3 regions of the Arthrobacter burdickii genome follow, and region 3 is predicted to be linked to each of the others. Evidence: predicted binding sites of a transcription regulator. Region 3 holds the regulator's gene; each other region holds the start of a gene.
What was found. The regulator LexA, encoded in region 3, represses DNA repair genes until DNA is damaged. The targets are predictions, from matches to a motif close to TCGAACANNTGTTCGA.
Positions count from the first base shown of each region.

Region 1: P5G52_RS09010 (HNH endonuclease signature motif containing protein) is a predicted target of LexA. The motif match lies at 2,185-2,200, and genes of this name have one in related genera.
Region 2: ruvA (Holliday junction branch migration protein RuvA) is a predicted target of LexA. The motif match lies at 3,007-3,022, and genes of this name have one in related genera.

Region 1 covers NZ_JAROCG010000001.1:1,925,474-1,931,203, reverse strand. Annotated here, with positions in the region: gene P5G52_RS09010 (HNH endonuclease signature motif containing protein) at 355-2,172, opposite strand; gene P5G52_RS09005 (PIG-L deacetylase family protein) at 2,379-3,125, opposite strand; gene P5G52_RS09000 (electron transfer flavoprotein subunit alpha/FixB family protein) at 3,132-4,076, opposite strand; gene P5G52_RS08995 (electron transfer flavoprotein subunit beta/FixA family protein) at 4,118-4,945, opposite strand; gene P5G52_RS08990 (S1C family serine protease) at 5,124-5,730, opposite strand, start outside.
Region 2 covers NZ_JAROCG010000001.1:2,769,940-2,775,669, forward strand. Annotated here, with positions in the region: gene secD (protein translocase subunit SecD) at 1-485, opposite strand, end outside; gene yajC (preprotein translocase subunit YajC) at 569-1,114, opposite strand; gene ruvB (Holliday junction branch migration DNA helicase RuvB) at 1,215-2,330, opposite strand; gene ruvA (Holliday junction branch migration protein RuvA) at 2,327-2,956, opposite strand; gene ruvC (crossover junction endodeoxyribonuclease RuvC) at 3,080-3,649, opposite strand; gene P5G52_RS12995 (YebC/PmpR family DNA-binding transcriptional regulator) at 3,686-4,444, opposite strand; gene pdxT (pyridoxal 5'-phosphate synthase glutaminase subunit PdxT) at 4,447-5,295, opposite strand; gene P5G52_RS13005 (Mur ligase family protein) at 5,408-5,730, shown strand, end outside.
Region 3 covers NZ_JAROCG010000002.1:772,338-778,067, reverse strand. Annotated here, with positions in the region: gene hisB (imidazoleglycerol-phosphate dehydratase HisB) at 1-292, opposite strand, end outside; gene P5G52_RS18030 (histidinol-phosphate transaminase) at 437-1,531, opposite strand; gene P5G52_RS18025 (LysM peptidoglycan-binding domain-containing protein) at 1,603-2,109, opposite strand; gene lexA (transcriptional repressor LexA) at 2,491-3,201, shown strand; gene P5G52_RS18015 (ATP-dependent DNA helicase) at 3,401-5,482, opposite strand; gene hflX (GTPase HflX) at 5,475-5,730, opposite strand, start outside.

The sequences.
Region 1 (5,730 bases), on a different contig from region 3:
CTCACTGTTCATGGGGCAGTCCGGCTTCTGGCCTGATCTGGCCTGTTCCGGTTGGTTCCAGTCAGGGTTGGCCGGCTCTGTCTGTTCCGGTGGGTTCCAGCCAAGGCCGACCCGGTCTGCTTGTGCGAGCCGGTTCCAGCCGGCGCTGGCTGGCTCTGTCTTTGCGGGCCGGTTCCAGCCGGCGTTGGCTGGCTCTGTCTGTTCGGGCCGGTTCCAGCCCGGGTTGGCGGGCTCTGTCTGTTAGGGCCAATCCCAGTCAGGGCTAGCGGATTCTGTCTGTTCCGGCAGGTTCCAGCCAAAGCTGGTGGGGGTAGCCCGGGGTTGGTCCTCGAGGACTTCGTCGCGTGCCAGCTCTTAGTCGCGTAGTTGGTGGAGTTGGTCGTGGACGATCTGTCCGGCCTGCCAGTAGGTGTTGGTGCGGGGTGTGCCTGCCCGGCCTGGGTGTCCTGGTGCGTGGAACCAGGGGACACCGTCCCGGGGTTCTATCTTCCAGTGGCCTTGGTGGATGAGGTGGTGGTGGCGTGAGCACAGCAGCACTCCATTGCTGATACTTGTGCTGCCGCCCTTGGACCAGGGGTCGATGTGGTGGGCTTCGCACCAGGGTGCCGGGATGGAACAGTCCGGGAAGGCGCAGCCCTTGTCCCGGGCGACCAGTGCCCGGCGCAGGTGCGGTGGGAAGAGGCGCTGGGCTCTCCCGAGGTCCAGGACCTGGCCCGCCCCGCCGAGGACGACCGGGATGATGTCCGCGTCGCAGGCGATCCGCCGGATGCTCCTGGCGCTGACCTGCCCGGCGAAGACCGCCTGCCCCGGACGCTGCCCCGGACGCTGGCCCGGCCGCTGACCTGCCCGCTGACCTGCCCGCTGGGTCCGTCCGGTGAGAACCTGGGCGAGGTCCTGGGTCTGGCCGAGGAGGTCCTGGTAGTGGATGGTGACCATCACCTGGGGTCGGTGACCGCCGGTGGCGGGAAGACCGGTCGTGCTTAGAGCGATCCGGCAGGCGCCGACCAGTCCTTCCAGCAGCAGCTGGGCCCTCGTCGGACCCTCCGGATCACCGAACACCCCCGGGCCTGTGCCTGAGCCCGTGCCTGATCCCGCACCCCAGCCTGAGCCTCTGCCTGATGCGTCGTCTGAGTCTGATCCGGTGTCGCTCTCTGCAGCACCGGCGGCACCGGCGGCACCCGCACCGTTGGTGTGGCCGGGGAGCGCCCTGGGATTCGTGGCGGTGTTCATGACGGTGGCGAGGTGTTCGAACTGCTCGTCGGTGGCACCGATTTCCAGCACGTGCAGTCCGTGGCGCCGGCCCTTGAGGAACACGCCCTGGCGTGCCCGGAGCACTTTCTCCGATGGTTCCTGCCCGTCCTGATCCAGGACACCCTCCCACCGGTGGGCCAGGACCCGCAGGATGTCCTCGTCGGACTCCACCGCCTGCCGGGTCAGGTTCTCCTCCATCGACTCGACCTGCTCCGGAGTCGCGAAGGACTGCACCCGGTGCACGGCCTGGGAGACGATCGTCGCGGCCCGACCACTGACCAGGGCCGCCTGCGCCGCCGCGCCGAGGGTTCCCAGCCGGGCCGGCAGTGCCGCGCCCGTCGGGGACATCCGCGGCAGCACCAGCTCGGCCAGGGCCAGCCGGCGCCGGGCCTCGGCACGGCTGATCCCGAGGGTGCCGCGGAGGAAGTCCGCGCAATCCCGAAACCCATCCGCTGCTGCCCCCGCCCCAGCACCCCGCGTGGACGACAGGGCGCCGTCACGGTCGGGCAATGCGGCGTCCGAGGAAGCGGCGCCCGAGGTCCCCCAGGTACCAGGGGTGCCGGACCATGCCGCATCGAAGGAGGCGGTGCCCGAGGAAGCGGTGCTGGAACCGGCTGGAGCCGGGGCCTCGACACGGATAGCCTGTTCCGCCCGGGCCAGAAGCGATGCGGTCCCGGACGTACTGCCCGGTTCAGGCTCTTCGACCCGGTAGTGCTCTTCGGCCAAGCGTGCGGCGAGGACCTGCAGGTGATCCACGATCCTCGAGGCCTGTTCGACGTCGACGATGAGCTGCAGCGCCTCCGACCGGGACAGCACACGGCCCTGCAGGCTCACCTCCCGGGCACACTCCGTCAACACACCGCACGCCGACTCGACTAAAGACGGGGTCTGCGCGGAGCGCTCGATCGGGGCGATAGTCATACCCCAAATTTATCGAACACACGTACTACTCCAGTGTCCTCGGGAGCGTATGTGGACAACTAAGGACCCTCCTCATCCACACACAAACCGGGGTGTGGACCCACCTCCCCTGAAGACAGCATGACCCCGCCGACTCCACCCGCCTACGCCGCGCGGACAGGACCGGCTGGCTTCTCACCGCGGAACCAACGCCTGTCCCAGTACCGCTAGAAGCCCGCGATGGTCTCATCCGTGTTGATACCGACAACATGGAAGGACTCGGCACTGCGTCCTTCGGGCAGTCCGCCGCGCCGGGCGTTGTCCCGCAGGATGGCCCGAACCCTCGACTGCATTCGCTCGACGTCGGGATGCTGGCTGCGGTGCGCGGTGATGGCCGCGATCTTCCGGTCCTCCGACCCTGTCACGTCGACGTAGCGGTTCTCGAGGTGGGCCGGTCCCCCGTAGAACCACAGCCAGGGAACCCGGAAACTCCTGAGCCCCGCCGCCTCGAGTTCGGGATAGGCGAAGGGGTTCTCCACAGCCGGGTAGATGGCCCTCGTGACAGCCTCCCCACAAGCGAGGTGGTCCGGGTGGCTCTTCTGGATCCGATCCCAGCTCCGTTCCGGGTGCATCGACACCACGATGTCCGGACGGACCTCCCGCATCCGGCGCACGATTTGGCGGATCACGTCGTCCGTCGGCTCGAGGTAGCCGTCCGGCTCCCCCAGGAAGGTGACATCGCTGACGCCGACGATTTCCGCCGCGGCACGCTGCTCCGCGCGGCGGAGGGAAGCGATACCCGGCCGGTCCTCGTCGGAGAACCCGCCGGCGTCACCGTCGGTCAGGATGCAATAGCTGACGGACGTACCAGCGGCGGTCCATCCGGCAATGGTGGCAGCTGCTCCGAAGTCGATGTCGTCGGGGTGCGCGGCGAAGACCAGTACGCGTTCGGGAGCGGATCCCAGGCCATCCATCACGTCCTACAGGCCGCGCTTCCGGATTTCCTCGGTGGCTTGGGGCAGCACCGTGAACAGGTCTCCGACGATGCCGAAGTCGGCGATCTCGAAGACGGGAGAGTCGGCGTCCTTGTTGATCGCGACGATCACCCTGGACGTCTGCATCCCTGCTTTCTGCTGAATGGCCCCCGAGATCCCGGCCGAGATGTACAGCTGCGGCGACACCGTCTTGCCCGTCTGTCCGATTTGTGCCGAGTGCTCGATCCAGCCCGCGTCGGTCGCAGCCCTCGACGCTCCGACAGCACCGCCGAGCGCATCGGCCAGCTCCTCCAGCGGCCCGAAGTTTCCATCGACGCCGCGGCCGCCTGCGACGATGACCCGTGCCTCGGTCAGTTCGGGCCTGCCGCTGACCGGCTTCTCGACACGGCCGGTGACGCGCGCTGCGGCCGGCGGCAGCTCGACGGGGATCCGTACCTCACGCGGCGACGACGGAAGGCCCGCTTCGACTGCCTCCACGCTGTTGGGTTTGATCGTGAGGATCGGGACGCCGGTCGTCACGCGACAGTCGACCGTGTAGGAGCCTGCGAAATCCGACTTCGTGGCCGTAAGGTCACTGCTGAGACCGACGACGTCCGTGATCACGCCGGACTCGAGCCGGACCCCTGCCCGCGCCGCGATCTCCTTCGCCTCGTAGGAGTTGCCCAGCAGGACGATGTCCGCGCCGGCCGCGCGGACGGCGCCCGCAAGGAACGCGGCCTTGCCTGCCACGAGCACCTCGGAGACGGCGGCGTCGGGCCGGTAGACCTCCTGCACACCGTACGACCCGACGCCGTCGAGGTACGCCGGGTCCGCGTCGTCAGCGAGGGCGACGGCGACTTCGCCGAGGGAAGCACCCAGCGAGAGGAGCTCCCTCTCGCTCTTGGCGAGGCTGGCTCCGGGATGGTCCAGGAATACGAGGACGGTAGTCATGGGAAGAGTCTCCTGCAACGGTTGGTGCGGCGAAGGACGGACTAGAGGAGTTTCTGTCCCGCGAGGAAGTCGACGAGCCGGATACCGGCGTCGCCCTCGTCGGTGATGACGATCCCCTGGCTGCGCGGCGGCCTCGGGGCTGCCGCCTCGATCCTCGTCCAGGACCCGGCGAAGCCGACCTGATCGGGCTGAAGCCCCACATCGGCGAGCGAAAGGACCTGGATCTGCTTCTTCTTGGCCGCCATGATGCCCTTGAAGTTCGGATACCGGGGCTCGTTGATCTGGTCCGTCACGGATACCAGCGCCGGCAGGGGCGCTTCGATGGTCTCGGCGAAGGTGTCGTTGTCGCGGCGCGCGGCGAGCTTCCAGCCGCTGTCCTCACGCGTCAGGTCGAGCGACGCCGCGAAGGTCACCTGGGGCAGGGCGAGCCGCTCGGCGAGCTGCGCAGGGACCAGGGAGGTCTCACCGTCCGTGGACGCCATGCCCGTGAGGACGAGGTCGAACGGTCCGGCGTGCTGCAGGAGGGCGGCGAGGGCCCTGGAGGTGGCCGAGGCGTCGGATCCGCGGAGCGCCTCGTCCGTGAGGTGCACTCCGTCATGGGCGCCGATCTGGAGGGACTTCTTGACCGCGCCGACCGCAGCCGCGGGGCCCATCGTAATGGCTGTGACGCGATGGCCGGCCGCCGCTCCCCCATGGGCTTCGACGAGCTGGAGGGCCGCTTCGAGCGCGTACTCGTCCAGTTCTGAGAGGATGCTCTCGGCGCGTACCGTCGTCAGGTCATCGCTGCTGATGTGGCGGTCGAACTGAGCATCAGGAACATGCTTCACGAGGACCGCGATGCGCAGTCCGGGAGCTGGAGCCTCGTCCATTGATGACCTTCCTCGTTCGGGGATCTTCCCATCGACTAGCTAACCATAGGTGACGTCGGCGTCCGCCCGGCGCCGCCGCCGTCGTCCTGCTCCCGGCCCGTGAAGCGATCGAGGCGGTCCCGGATCCGGGACCGCCTCGATCGCGTTGTTCGCCTGCATGCAGACCTGCCGGGTCGACCTACGGGGTCGGCGCCTGCGCGAGCGTGACCTCGACGGTGCGGGAGTCTCCTCCGCGCGTGATCTCCACCGGGACCTGCTGTCCCACCGTCTGGAACCGCACCGCAGCCGTCAGGGACTCCGGGTCGCTGACGGTGAAGTTCCCCACCTTGGTGATGACGTCTCCCACCTGCAGCGCGGCGTCCTCCGCGGGTGAATCCGGCTCCACCGACTCGACGAGCGCGCCGGACGAGAAGGTGGACGTGCTCTGGGATCCGTCGCCTGCGGCCGGCGTGACGCTGACCCCCAGGAACCCGTGGGTCGCCTCACCGTTCGCGATGATCTCCTTCGCGATGCGGTCCGCATAGTTGATCGGGATCGAGAAACCCACTCCGATGTTGCCGGTGGACTCGCCGGAACCGGCCGATGCGATGGCCACGTTCACACCGATGATCTTTCCGTCCGCGTCCACGAGGGCACCGCCCGAGTTGCCCTGGTTGATCGCGGCGTCGGTCTGGATGACGTTGAGGTAGATCGAGCCCTGTGCCTGCGTCTGCTGCGACCCGGATCCGCCCGGCGGCAGGAAGTTGAAGCCTTCGCCGTCCTGGGACTCGGTGCTGTCCGACGAA
Region 2 (5,730 bases), on a different contig from region 3:
ATCCAGTTCGGGTCACTGGCGTCCTTCGGCTCCGCAGCCGGCTTGGGAAGCTGGTCGTCGGGCGTCGGAGTCTCCGCCGCTGCCGCCTGTCCGGGGCCACCCGCGAGCACGGGCCGGAATTCCATCTGGGCCGATGCTTGGATCAGGTCACGGGTCTGGGGGTCCGGTGTCCCGGGGAGGGACACGATGACGTTCTGCCCGGACTGCGTGTTGATCTCGGCTTCGGCGACGCCGGAGCCGTCCACGCGCTGTCGGATGATCTCCACCGCCTGGTCGAGCTGTTCGGGAGTGATCTCACTGCCGCCCTGGACGCGGGGGGCGAGGATCATCTGCGTCCCACCCTCGAGGTCGAGGGCCAGTCGGGGGCTCCAGCTCGCGGTGCTCCAGTAGGAACCCGCTCCCAGCAGGATTGCGAGCAGTGCTGTCAATGCGCCCAGCCAGACTAGTGTCCGCTTGGCTGCCGTCCCGGGACCGGTACGAGGCATGGTGGGTGTCCTTATTTCGTGGCGCGGCTCGTGGCCGCGGTGATTCTGACAGGCGCGGTGCGAGGACCGACGCCTTGGGAATGTTAGTTGTCTGGGTTCGCTTTGGGGTCGCGGGGATCCCGCGAGTCGCGGCTTTCCTGGGCGGACTGCCTGTTCAGCCGCTCGAGGGTCTCCTCCGGCGTCTCAACGCCCGAGGTGGTACCCGCGGTTCCCGCGGCGGTGGAACCGGCGGACGGGGTGCGGTCGACGGCGTCGATCGAGGACGTGTCCTCCGCGACCGGCGTCCCCGGAAGGGCTTCCTCGCGGGTGTCGTCGACGCGCTCCTGCTCGACGACCTTGGACAGGGCCTGGGTATGCACGGTGGCCAGGTTGCCCGGAGACAGCTCGAGGACTGCCTTGTTGTTCTCCTGGTCGATCGAGACGATCGTGCCGAAGAGCCCGAACTGCGTCATGACCTCGGTACCCGGTTCCATGCTCGTCCGCATCTCCTTCACCTGCTTCTGCGCCTTTCGCTGGCGCCGGAACATGGTGAAGATCAGGAAAGCCAGCGCCAGCGGCAGGAGGAGGGAGAAGATGTCGAAGGGAGGAGCATCTCCGGAGGCGGTCTGGGCAACTACATGTGCGAACACTGGGAATTTCCGTTCCTGGGACTGGGAGTGGGCGGCAGGACTGTGCCCCGGCACACATTAGAAGACACCAGTGTAAAGGGGAAAGCTGGGCGATCCCGCGTCAGGAGTCCGGCCGGGCCCAGCTGTCAAGGCCCGATTCGCTGCCGAGCAGGTCCTCGGGCGCCACGGAGAACAGGTCCTCCGGCATGGCTGCGGCGACGGTCTCGGGCATCTCGAGGCCGAGGTGCCTCCACGCGGCCGCCGTCGCGATCCTCCCGCGCGGCGTCCGTCCGAGCATGCCCTCGCGCACCAGGTAGGGCTCGGCGACGGTCTCGACCGTCTCGGGCTCCTCCCCCACGGCGATCGCCAGCGTCGAGAGACCCACGGGACCTCCGTTGAACTTGGTGATGAGGGCGGTGAGGACGGAGCGGTCCAGCCGGTCGAGTCCCCGCGCATCCACTTCGTACATGTCGAGCGCCGCGCTTGCCGAGCGCGCATCGATCAGGTCGATGCCGTGCACGAGCGCCCAGTCCCGGACCCGCCGCAGCAGCCGGTTGGCGATACGGGGCGTTCCCCTCGAGCGGCCGGCGATCTCGGCGAATGCCGCCGAGTTCACCTTCATGTCCATGAGCATCGCCGACCGCCGGAGCACCAGCTCGAGTTCCTCGGTCGAGTAGAACTCGAGGTGGCCGGTGAAGCCGAAGCGGTCCCGGAGCGGGCCGGGCAGCAGTCCCGCGCGCGTGGTGGCACCCACGAGGGTGAAGGGCGGCAGTTCCAGCGGGATGGCCGTGGCACCGGGCCCCTTGCCGACGATGATGTCCACCCGGAAATCCTCCATGGCCATGTAGAGCATCTCCTCGGCCGGCCGGGACATGCGGTGGATCTCGTCGAGGAAGAGCACCTCCCCGTCGGTCAGGGACGAGAGGATCGCGGCGAGGTCGCCGGCGTGCTGGATCGCGGGACCGGAGGAGATGCGCAGCGGTGCGTTCATCTCCGCGGCGATGATCATGGCGAGCGTCGTCTTCCCGAGGCCGGGAGGTCCCGACAGGAGGACGTGGTCGGCGCTGCGTCCGCGCAGTCGCGAGGCTTCGAGGACGAGCGACAGCTGCCGCCGGACGCGCTTCTGCCCCACGAAGTCGTCGAGGTTCTTCGGCCGCAATGCGGCCTCGATGGCCCGGTCCTCGGGATCGGCGGCCGGCGCGACGAGCGGCGCGTCCTGGGGCTGTGGATCCGTCATGACCCGACCTTCGCCCGCGCCGAGCTTCGCGCGCCGTCCTGCCCGAGGCGGCGCAGCGTGAGCTTCAGGATCTGGCCCACATCACCCGTCGCCGCGACCTCGGGCGCGTCGGCGACGGCTGCGTCGATCGCTGCCCCGGCGTCCCTCTCGGACCAGCCGAGGCCCATCATGGCGGTGAGCACCTGGCCCTGCCAGGTCTGCTTCGGAACGCCCGGTGCCGATTCCAGGGGGACCAGCTTCCCGGCGAGTTCGAGCACGATGCGGCGTGCTCCCTTGGGCCCGATGCCGGGCACCTTGCTGAAGGCCTTGTCGTCGCCGGAGGAGGCGGCCACCCGGATGGCGTCCGGCGCGTGGACCGCCAGCACGGCGAGGGCGAGGCGGGGGCCGACGCCACTGACCGCCAGGAGGGTCTCGAAGACCTCGCGCTGGTCCGCGTCTTCGAAGCCGAAGAGCGTCATCGAGTCCTCGCGGACGATCATCGCGGTGGCGACGGTGGACTGCTCGCCCACGCGGAGCCCGGCGAGGGTCTGCGGCGTGGCTTGGACCTGCATGCCGAAGCCGTTGACATCGATGACGGCGGAGTGCAGGCCCACGTGGGTCACTGTTCCGCGCAGGGAACTGATCATGAAGAGCTCCAAGGCACTTGCGGGACGGGGACGGCGGGCCGGGGCCCGCGTCGAACATACGTTCTAATGGATAACCGTACCGGCGTCCCGCCCCGGACGCGAGGAGCCACACCGGGAACGGCGCTAGCGACGTCGCGCCCGCGCCTCCGCCTCGGCCCAGATGCGCTGCGCGGGGGTCACGCTGCCTCCGGATGCAGCAGCGCCCTGGAGCCCTACTCCCCTGCGCCAGGCGTGCGTGATAGCGAGCGCCAGGGCGTCCGCGGCGTCGGCAGGCCGAGGCGCGGTCTCGAGCCGGAGGATCTTCGTCACCATCTTCGTGACGGCCACCTTGTCCGCCTGGCCGTTGCCCGTGACCGCGGCCTTGACCTCGGTGGGTGTGTGGAGGGCCACCGGGATGCCGCGCCGGGCCGCGGCGACGATGACGACGCCGGACGCCTGCGCGGTCCCCATGACGGTACTGATGTTGGTTCCGCTGAACACGCGCTCGACGGCGAGGGCCTGGGGTTCGTGCAGGTCCAGCCACAGGTCGACGGCCTCCGAGATGACCAGGAGCCGCTCGTCGAGGCTCCGGCCCGCCTCCGTGCCGACGACGCCGACCGCGACGAGCGTGGAGCGCCGGTTCGGCTCGATGTCGACGACCGCGAGGCCGCAGCGTGTCAGGCCGGGGTCCACGCCCATGACCCGGTAGGTCACGGCGCTACCCTCCCTGCGGTCCCAAGCGGAGCGATGTCAGTCGTCGTTCTCGAGCTCGGCCAGCACGTCGTCCGAGAGATTGGCGTTGGAGTAGACGTTCTGGACGTCGTCGAGCTCCTCCAGGGCGTCCACCAGCTTAAGGAACTTCCGGCCGCCGTCGGCGTCCAGGTCCACCTGCATGGACGGCACGAACTCGATCTCGTCGGTGTCGTACTCGATCCCGGCCTCCTCGAGCGCGCCGACCACGGCGCGGACGTCCTGCGGCTCCGAGATGATCTCGAAGCTGTCGTCGGACTCCTTGACCTCGTCCGCGCCCGCGTCGAGCACGGCCATGAGCAGCTCGTCCTCGGTGAGGCCGTTCTTCGGCAGGGTGACGACGCCCTTGCGTGCGAACAGGTACGCCACCGACCCGGGATCGGCGATGCTTCCGCCGTTGCGCGTGATGCCGACGCGCACCTCGGAGGCGGCACGGTTCTTGTTGTCCGTAAGGCACTCGATCAGCAGGGCCGAACCCTGGGGACCGCGGGCCTCGTACATGATCGTCTGGTAGTCGACGGCCTCGCCGAGCAGGCCCGCCCCGCGCTTCACGGCGCGGTTGATGTTGTCGATGGGGACGGAGGTCTTCTTCGCCTTCGAGACGGCCAGTTCGAGCCCGGGGTTACCGGCGATATCGGCACCTCCGGCGCGCGCTGCGACTTCGATGTTCTTGATCAGCTTCGCGAAGGACTTCGCCCGCTTGGCGTCGATCGCGGCCTTCTTGTGCTTGGTTGTTGCCCACTTAGAGTGCCCCGACATGCTTACGCTTCTCCTCTGATCATCCGAATGAACAATTCGTGGACCCGCCGCTCACCCGTCACTTCCGGGTGGAAACTCGTAGCCAGCAGGTTCCCCGAACGCACTGCCACAATTCTAGCGACCGGCGCCAAGTCGGCTTCCGCTCCGTGCTCTCCAGCCGCTTCTCCAGCTGCCGGGGGGCCCGCCTGCGGCGTCTCGGCGGCAGGCACCTGTGCCAGCACCTGCACGCCGTCGCCCACCTTCTCCACCCAGGGCGCACGGATGAAGACGGCCCGCACGGGGTCCTCGCCCGCGGCGCTGCCGGTGGTGGCGAGTCCCTGGAAGTCCAGGTCCGCCTCGAACGACTCGCGCTGGCGCCCGAAGGCGTTGCGCCGCACCACCATGTCGAGGCCGCCGAGCGTCTGCTGCGGGTTGCCGAGCCTGTCCGTGGACGGATCCGCGATGACGTCGGAGAGCAGGATCATACCGGCGCAGGAGCCGTACACCGGCAGCCCGCCCGCGATGAGTTCGCGCAGCGGCTCCGCCAGGCCGAAGGTGCGGGTCAGCTTGTCGATCGTGGTCGACTCGCCACCCGGGATGATCAAGCCGTCGATCGCTGGGAGTTCCGACGGCCGCCGGACCGGAACGGCCCGCCCGCCGAGGGACTCGATGGTGGCGACGTGTTCGCGCACGTCGCCCTGCACGGCGAGCACGCCGACGACGACGTCGCGGCGCTGCGAGGTCGTCGCACCGGCGGTCCTAGGAGCCGTGGCAGCCGCGCCGGCCTCACTGTCGGAGGAGGCGGCACCGGATGCTGGCCCGGAGGTAGGCCCGGACGTGGGCAGGGGGGCCGAGAAGGACGGGGAAGTCATCCCTCAATTCTAGGTCGCCCTGCCCGGGTTCCCGGCGCCGTCGGGGCAGGCGTGAGCAGCGCCTCCCTCCCGCGTCCCGGAAAGGTCGGCGTGGCTGCGATAATTTGTAGGCATGAATCCCCTTCCAGTCCTCGTCGGCAAGGCCGTGCGCATCGCCTCCCGCCTGCGTGGCGGCGGCTCCGCGTTCCCCGGTCTGGTGGTCGAGCGCCTCGACCCCGGCTTCATGGGACGCGCGCTCTCGAACCTCCCCTACGGCGTCGTCGTCGTGAGCGGGACGAACGGCAAGACGACGACCACCAAGATGGTCGTGGAACTGCTCGAGGGCCAGGGCCTGAGCGTCTTCACGAACCGGACCGGCAGCAACTTCACGCGCGGCGTCGCCGCTGCCCTGCTCGGTGAGGTCGACTGGCGCGGGCGCCTGAAGGCCGACGTCGC
Region 3 (5,730 bases):
AGCGCCGGATGCCGGCCTTGGTGCCCAACGCGAGCCGGAGGGCCTCGCCGATCGCTATGGCCGTGTCCTCGACGGTGTGGTGGACGTCGATGTGCGTGTCGCCGGAGGACTTGATCGTCAGGTCGATCAGCGAGTGCTTCGACAGCGCCGTGAGCATGTGGTCGTAGAAGGGCACCGTGGTGTCGATCGACGAGGCACCGGTGCCGTCGAGGTCGAGTTCCACGAGGACACTGGACTCGCTCGTGACGCGCTCGATGCGGGCCGTGCGGCCGCGGGCGGCATCAACTGTCATTGCATTCCTTCTGTGCGCTTCCGGGCTTGCCGGACGCTGATCGACGGGCGGGGCGACGCGGGGTCGCGGGTGGTCCCTGCACTCCAAGTCTAGGAGAACAGCACCCGGCGCCGGTGCGGGGAGCCCTGCAGGGAAAGGGACGTGCTACAGCAGTTTCCTCAACGCAGTGAGGAACACCGTGGTCTCCTGCTCTGTTCCTGCGGTGACCCGCAGGGACCCCGGGATGCCGACGTCACGGATGAGCACGCCCGCCTCCAGCAGTCCCTCCCACACCCGGTGGGGGTCGTCGAGGCCGGAGAAGAAGACGAAGTTGGCGTCCGAAGGGGCCGGGGTGAGCCCGAGCTCGCCGAGCTCCCGCACGATGCGGTCCCGCTGCACCTTGATCGCCTCGACGTTGGACAGCAACGTGTCCGCGTGGGTGAGGGCCGCGTTGGCCGCCGCCTGCGTGATGGCGGAGAGGTGGTACGGGAGGCGGACCAGCCGCAGGGCATCGGTGACCTCCGGCGCGGCGGCGAGGTAACCGATCCTCGCCCCCGCCAGGGCGAAAGCCTTGCTCATCGTGCGCGACACGAGGAGCCGCGGGCGCCCGGGGAGCAGCGTGAGGGCGCTCGGCGTCCCCTGGTGCGCGAACTCGCCATAGGCCTCGTCGACGATGATGATGGCCCGCGCAACCTCGCCGGCCTCGTAGGCCGCCTCGATCACGTCGAGGCCGAGGGCGGTGCCCGTCGGATTGTTCGGTGAACACAGGAAGACGATGTTCGCGGCCGAGTCCCGGACGGCGCGCGCGGTCGCCTCGGCCGTCAGGGAGTACGCGGACCCGCGCTCGGCCGTCACGTACCGCGTGCCCGTGCCGCTGGCCAGCAGCGGGTACATGGAGTAGGTGGGAGGGAACCCGAGCGCGGTACGCCCGGGTCCACCGAAAGCCTGGAGTACCTGCTGGAGCACTTCATTGGAACCGTTTGCAGCCCAGACCTGGTCAGGTGTCAGTCCGTGACCCAGGTAGTCGGCGAGGTTCTTCCGCAGCTCGCTGAACTCGCGGTCCGGGTAGCGGTTGAGGCCCTGCGTCGCCTCCGCCACCGCGGCGACGATGGCGGCGTGGACGTCGGCAGGGACGCCGTGGGTGTTCTCGTTGACGTTCAGCAGGATGGGTACGTCCAGCTGCGGGGCGCCGTACGGGTGCAACCCGACGAGGTCATCACGCAGGGGAAGGTTCGCTAGGGCGTCGACGGAGGATGGCACCCTTCGAGTTTAAGGGATGCTCACTGTCTCAGCTAATGCGTCACCGGTGCCACGTGAGTCATTCCGCCCGGCTATCGCCCGGCGGGCACCGCGATACTCTGCCCTGCCCGGACGAGGGAGGTGTGCAGGTCGTTGAGTTCCACGATCTCCGCCACGACGTCACGCGGGTCGCGCTCCGGGGCGTACTGGACGGCGAGGTCCCACAGCGTCTCCCCCGCGGCCACACTCACCTCGACCGTCGACGAGGTCGCGGGAGCCGACTCCCCGGCCTTCGCCTGGGAGGTCAGGAAGGCACCCAGGAGGATCAGGGCGGCGACGCCCAGCGCGATCGGCAGGCCGACCAGCAGCAGGCGTCCGCGTCGCGTCAGGGTCAGGGCGTGCGCCGCACTCCGCTGCGTGGAGGTGCGGGACGCATCCGGCTGCACGGACGCCGACCGCATGAAACTGGACGCCGATCGGAGGGACGGTGCGGAGGTGGAGCGAGGGGTGGTAGGGACGAGCCGGAGGCGGGCCTCCGAACGAACGGGCGCCAGTGCCCACAGCGCGGTGCTGCCATGCAGTGCCGGTGCTTCAGCCATTGCCTTACCTCTTTCCCTTCGAATGTCCTGCTCGAACAATCCGTTCGATTCGAACACGCGTTCTAATTCAACGACCCCTATTTCTAGCACTCAGGGACGACCGTTGTCGAGACTCGCTCGAACATATGTTTGATAAGTGCGCCTGTCTGTCCTAGCGTGAACAGGACAGGACATCACCGGCGGAAGCTCCCGCTCAGGGCAGTCAAGCCGGTGGTGTATCTCAGACAACCATCCGCCTCTGACAGAAAGCCCCCGGGGCGATCGGGAGCCGGCAGGCGGACAACATGGGATCTGCAGTCCCAGGCGAAAGGCACAACAGTGGCGGAATCAACACCGGCAGCCCGGCAGGAATCGAACACCGCCGACGTTCCGACCGACGCCGTGCCCATCTCGGCGGGCCGTGGACGCCCGCGCGGCCGCTCGGCGTCGAAGGGACTCACCGCGCGCCAGCTGACGATCCTCGAGACCATCCAGCGGTCGATCGCCGACAAGGGCTACCCGCCGTCGATGCGGGAGATCGGCGACACGGTCGGCCTGGCGAGCCTCTCCAGCGTGACCCATCAGCTGTCGCAGCTCGAGCGCCTCGGGTACCTGCGGCGCGACCCGAAGCGCCCGCGGGCCATGGAGGTACTGCTGCCGCTGACGCTCGCCTCCGAAGCGGCTCCGAGCGAGGACGGCTCGTCCTCGGACCGCAAGGCCGGACACCAGATCGCCGTGGACACCGCCCTCGTGCCGCTGGTCGGCCGCATCGCCGCAGGTGGGCCGATCCTCGCGGACCAGGTCGTCGAGGACGTCATGCCCCTGCCGCGACAGCTCGTCGGGCACGGCGACCTCTTCATGCTTCGAGTCTCCGGGGACTCCATGGTGGATGCCGCCATCTGCGACGGCGACTGGGTGGTCGTCCGGCGCCAGCAGAGCGCCCAGAACGGTGACATCGTGGCGGCACTGCTCGACGACGAGGCGACCGTGAAGACCTTCCGACAGCGCGACGGCCACACCTGGCTCCTGCCGCAGAACACCCGCTACGAGCCGATCCTCGGCGACCACGCCAGCATCATGGGCAAGGTCGTCTCGGTGATGCGCGCCCTCTAGCTCCCTCTAGCGCCCTCAGTGCCCGCCGAGGTCCGCCGGGGTCCACCGAGGTCCGCCGGGGCCCACCGAGGTCCGCCGGGGCCCACCGAGGTCCGCCGGGGCCCGCCCGCAGAGAACCCTGACGGGCGCGCCTGCGGGAACACCCGCCGGGAACGTACGCAGGGCCGCCCGGCTCGAAGACGTGCGGCCCTGCCGGACCTCAGCGGCCCGAGAGCCGCTCGAGGATGCCGGTGACCGTCGTCCTGTCCGTCGTCGCCCAGAAGGGCGGCAGTGCCGCCCTGAGGAAGCCGCCGTAGCGGGCGGTGGCGAGGCGGCTGTCGAGGACGGCGACGACGCCGCGGTCGCCCGTCGCGCGGATCAGGCGTCCCGCGCCCTGCGCGAGCCGCACCGCCGCATGCGTAGCGGACACGCTCATGAAGCCGTTGCCTCCATTGCGCGCGACGGCCCTCGTCCGGGCCGTCATGAGCGGATCGTCCGGGCGCGGGAACGGGATGCGGTCGATGACGACCAGACGGCATGACGAGCCCGGCACGTCGACGCCCTGCCACAGGGACATCGTCCCGAACAGGCAGGTGTCCGGTTCGTCGGTGAACTGCGTCACGAGGGCGTTGAGCGAGGACTCACCCTGGCACAGGATCTCGAAGTCGACCCTGGGCCGCAGGGCCTCCGCCGCTTCCTCGGCAGCCCGTTTGGAGGAGAAGAGACCGAGCGCTCCCCCGCGCGACGCCGTGAGGAGCGTCAGGAGTTCCTCCAGTTGCGCGTCCGAGGTGCCTCGTTCGGGTTTGGGGAGATCCTTCGCCACGTAGAGGACACCCTGGCGCGGATAGTCGAACGGACTGCCGACGTCGACGCCGGTCCAGGCGGGGGCGCCGGGCCCGCTCAGCCCCAGCGATCCCGCGACGGGCCCGAACTCGGAGCCGATCGCGAGGGTCGCCGACGTGAGGATCACGGTGTGGTCCTCGAACAAGCCCTCGCGCAGCCTGCCCGCGACGGAGAGCGGCGCGACGTTCAGCGTCGCGGGCGCGCTCTCGTCCGGCTGGGCGTACCCGGAGCCCGGTGTGAACGTGCTCGGGCGCGAGGCCCACACGACCTCGTTGAGATCGGCGGCGGCGAGGATCCGCTCCGCGAGCTCGAAGACCAGCGTCGTCCGGGAGCGGGCGACCTGCCGGCCGCCGTCGGCGTCGGCCTCGGATTTGCCGTCCGTCTTCGTGTCGGAGAGTGCGGCGCGTGCCGCGTCCCGCACCTGCGCCAGGGCCTGCTCGAGGTCGTCCGGCAGGCCGCCGGGCAGCAGCCCGGACGGGACGAGCTCTGACGCGGCCTCGAAGGCGTCGGCAGCGGTATCGAGGGAGGCGGTGCCGACGGATGCATGGCGGCGGAGCGCGGTGGCGGCCGCCGTGACCATGGAGGCCGAGAGCTGTCCGGAGACGGCCCCGGTCACCCGGTCGTGGAGCTCGTGCGCCTCGTCGATGACCACGACGTCGTATTCCGGCAGGACCGCGAGCCCCTCGAAGGCGCTGATCGCGAGCATGGCATGGTTCGTGATGATGATGTCGGCGTCGGCTGCGGCCGCGCGTGCCTTCTCGCTGAAGCACTCCTGCGCCACCGGGCAGCGGGCGGCACCGAGGCACTCCATGCTGGAGACGGAGACCTGCCGCCATGCGCGGTCGCTGACACCGGGCACCAGGTCGTCGCGGTCCCCCGTGGTCGTCTCCTCCGCCCATTCGCGGAGCCGGACCACTTCCCTGCCGAGCGCCGACGCCGGGGCGCCGCCCCCGCCCGCGGGCGAGGGATGCGGTGCCGCGTCCTCGCCGAGGCTGAAGAGCGTACCGGGGGCGTCCTCCTCGGGGAAGCCTCCGCCCGTCTTGTGCAGGCACACATAGTTGGAGCGGCCCTTGAGCAGCGCGACGTCGACCGGACGGTCGAGGGCAGGCCGCACGGCGTCCAGGAGCCTCGGCAGGTCCCGGCCGACGATCTGCGCCTGCAGGGCGAGCGTCGCGGTCGAGACGACCGACGGGCGCTCGCTGTCCATCGCATGGGCGATCAGCGGCACGAGGTACGCCAGCGACTTGCCGGTACCGGTGCCGGCCTGGACGAGCAGATGGTCTCCCGTCCGGATGGCCTCGCTCACCTGCCGCACCATCTCGTGCTGGCCGGCGCGCATCTCTCCGCCCATGGACCCGACGGCGGCATCGAGCAGGTCGAGGGCCTGCCGAGCTTCGGCGGAGAGTCGCGGCGCATCCGGCGCTGCGACGGCAGCACCGGACGGCGCGCTGTCACTCATGCCGGACGAACTGCTCCAGCTCGGCGGCCAGGCCTTCCCGGACCATCACTTCGAGGCGGGTGCCCTCGTCGACGTGTTCCGTACTGAGGATCTCGACGTCCTCCTCGTGGAGGCGGCTCACGACCTCGCCCCGCTCGTAGGGCACCAGCAGGTCCAGCTTCACGGCCGGGCGCGGGATGTTCGTGCTGATGAGCTGCTGGAGCTCCGTCAGTCCTGCACCCGTGCGGGCGGACACGACCACGGACCGG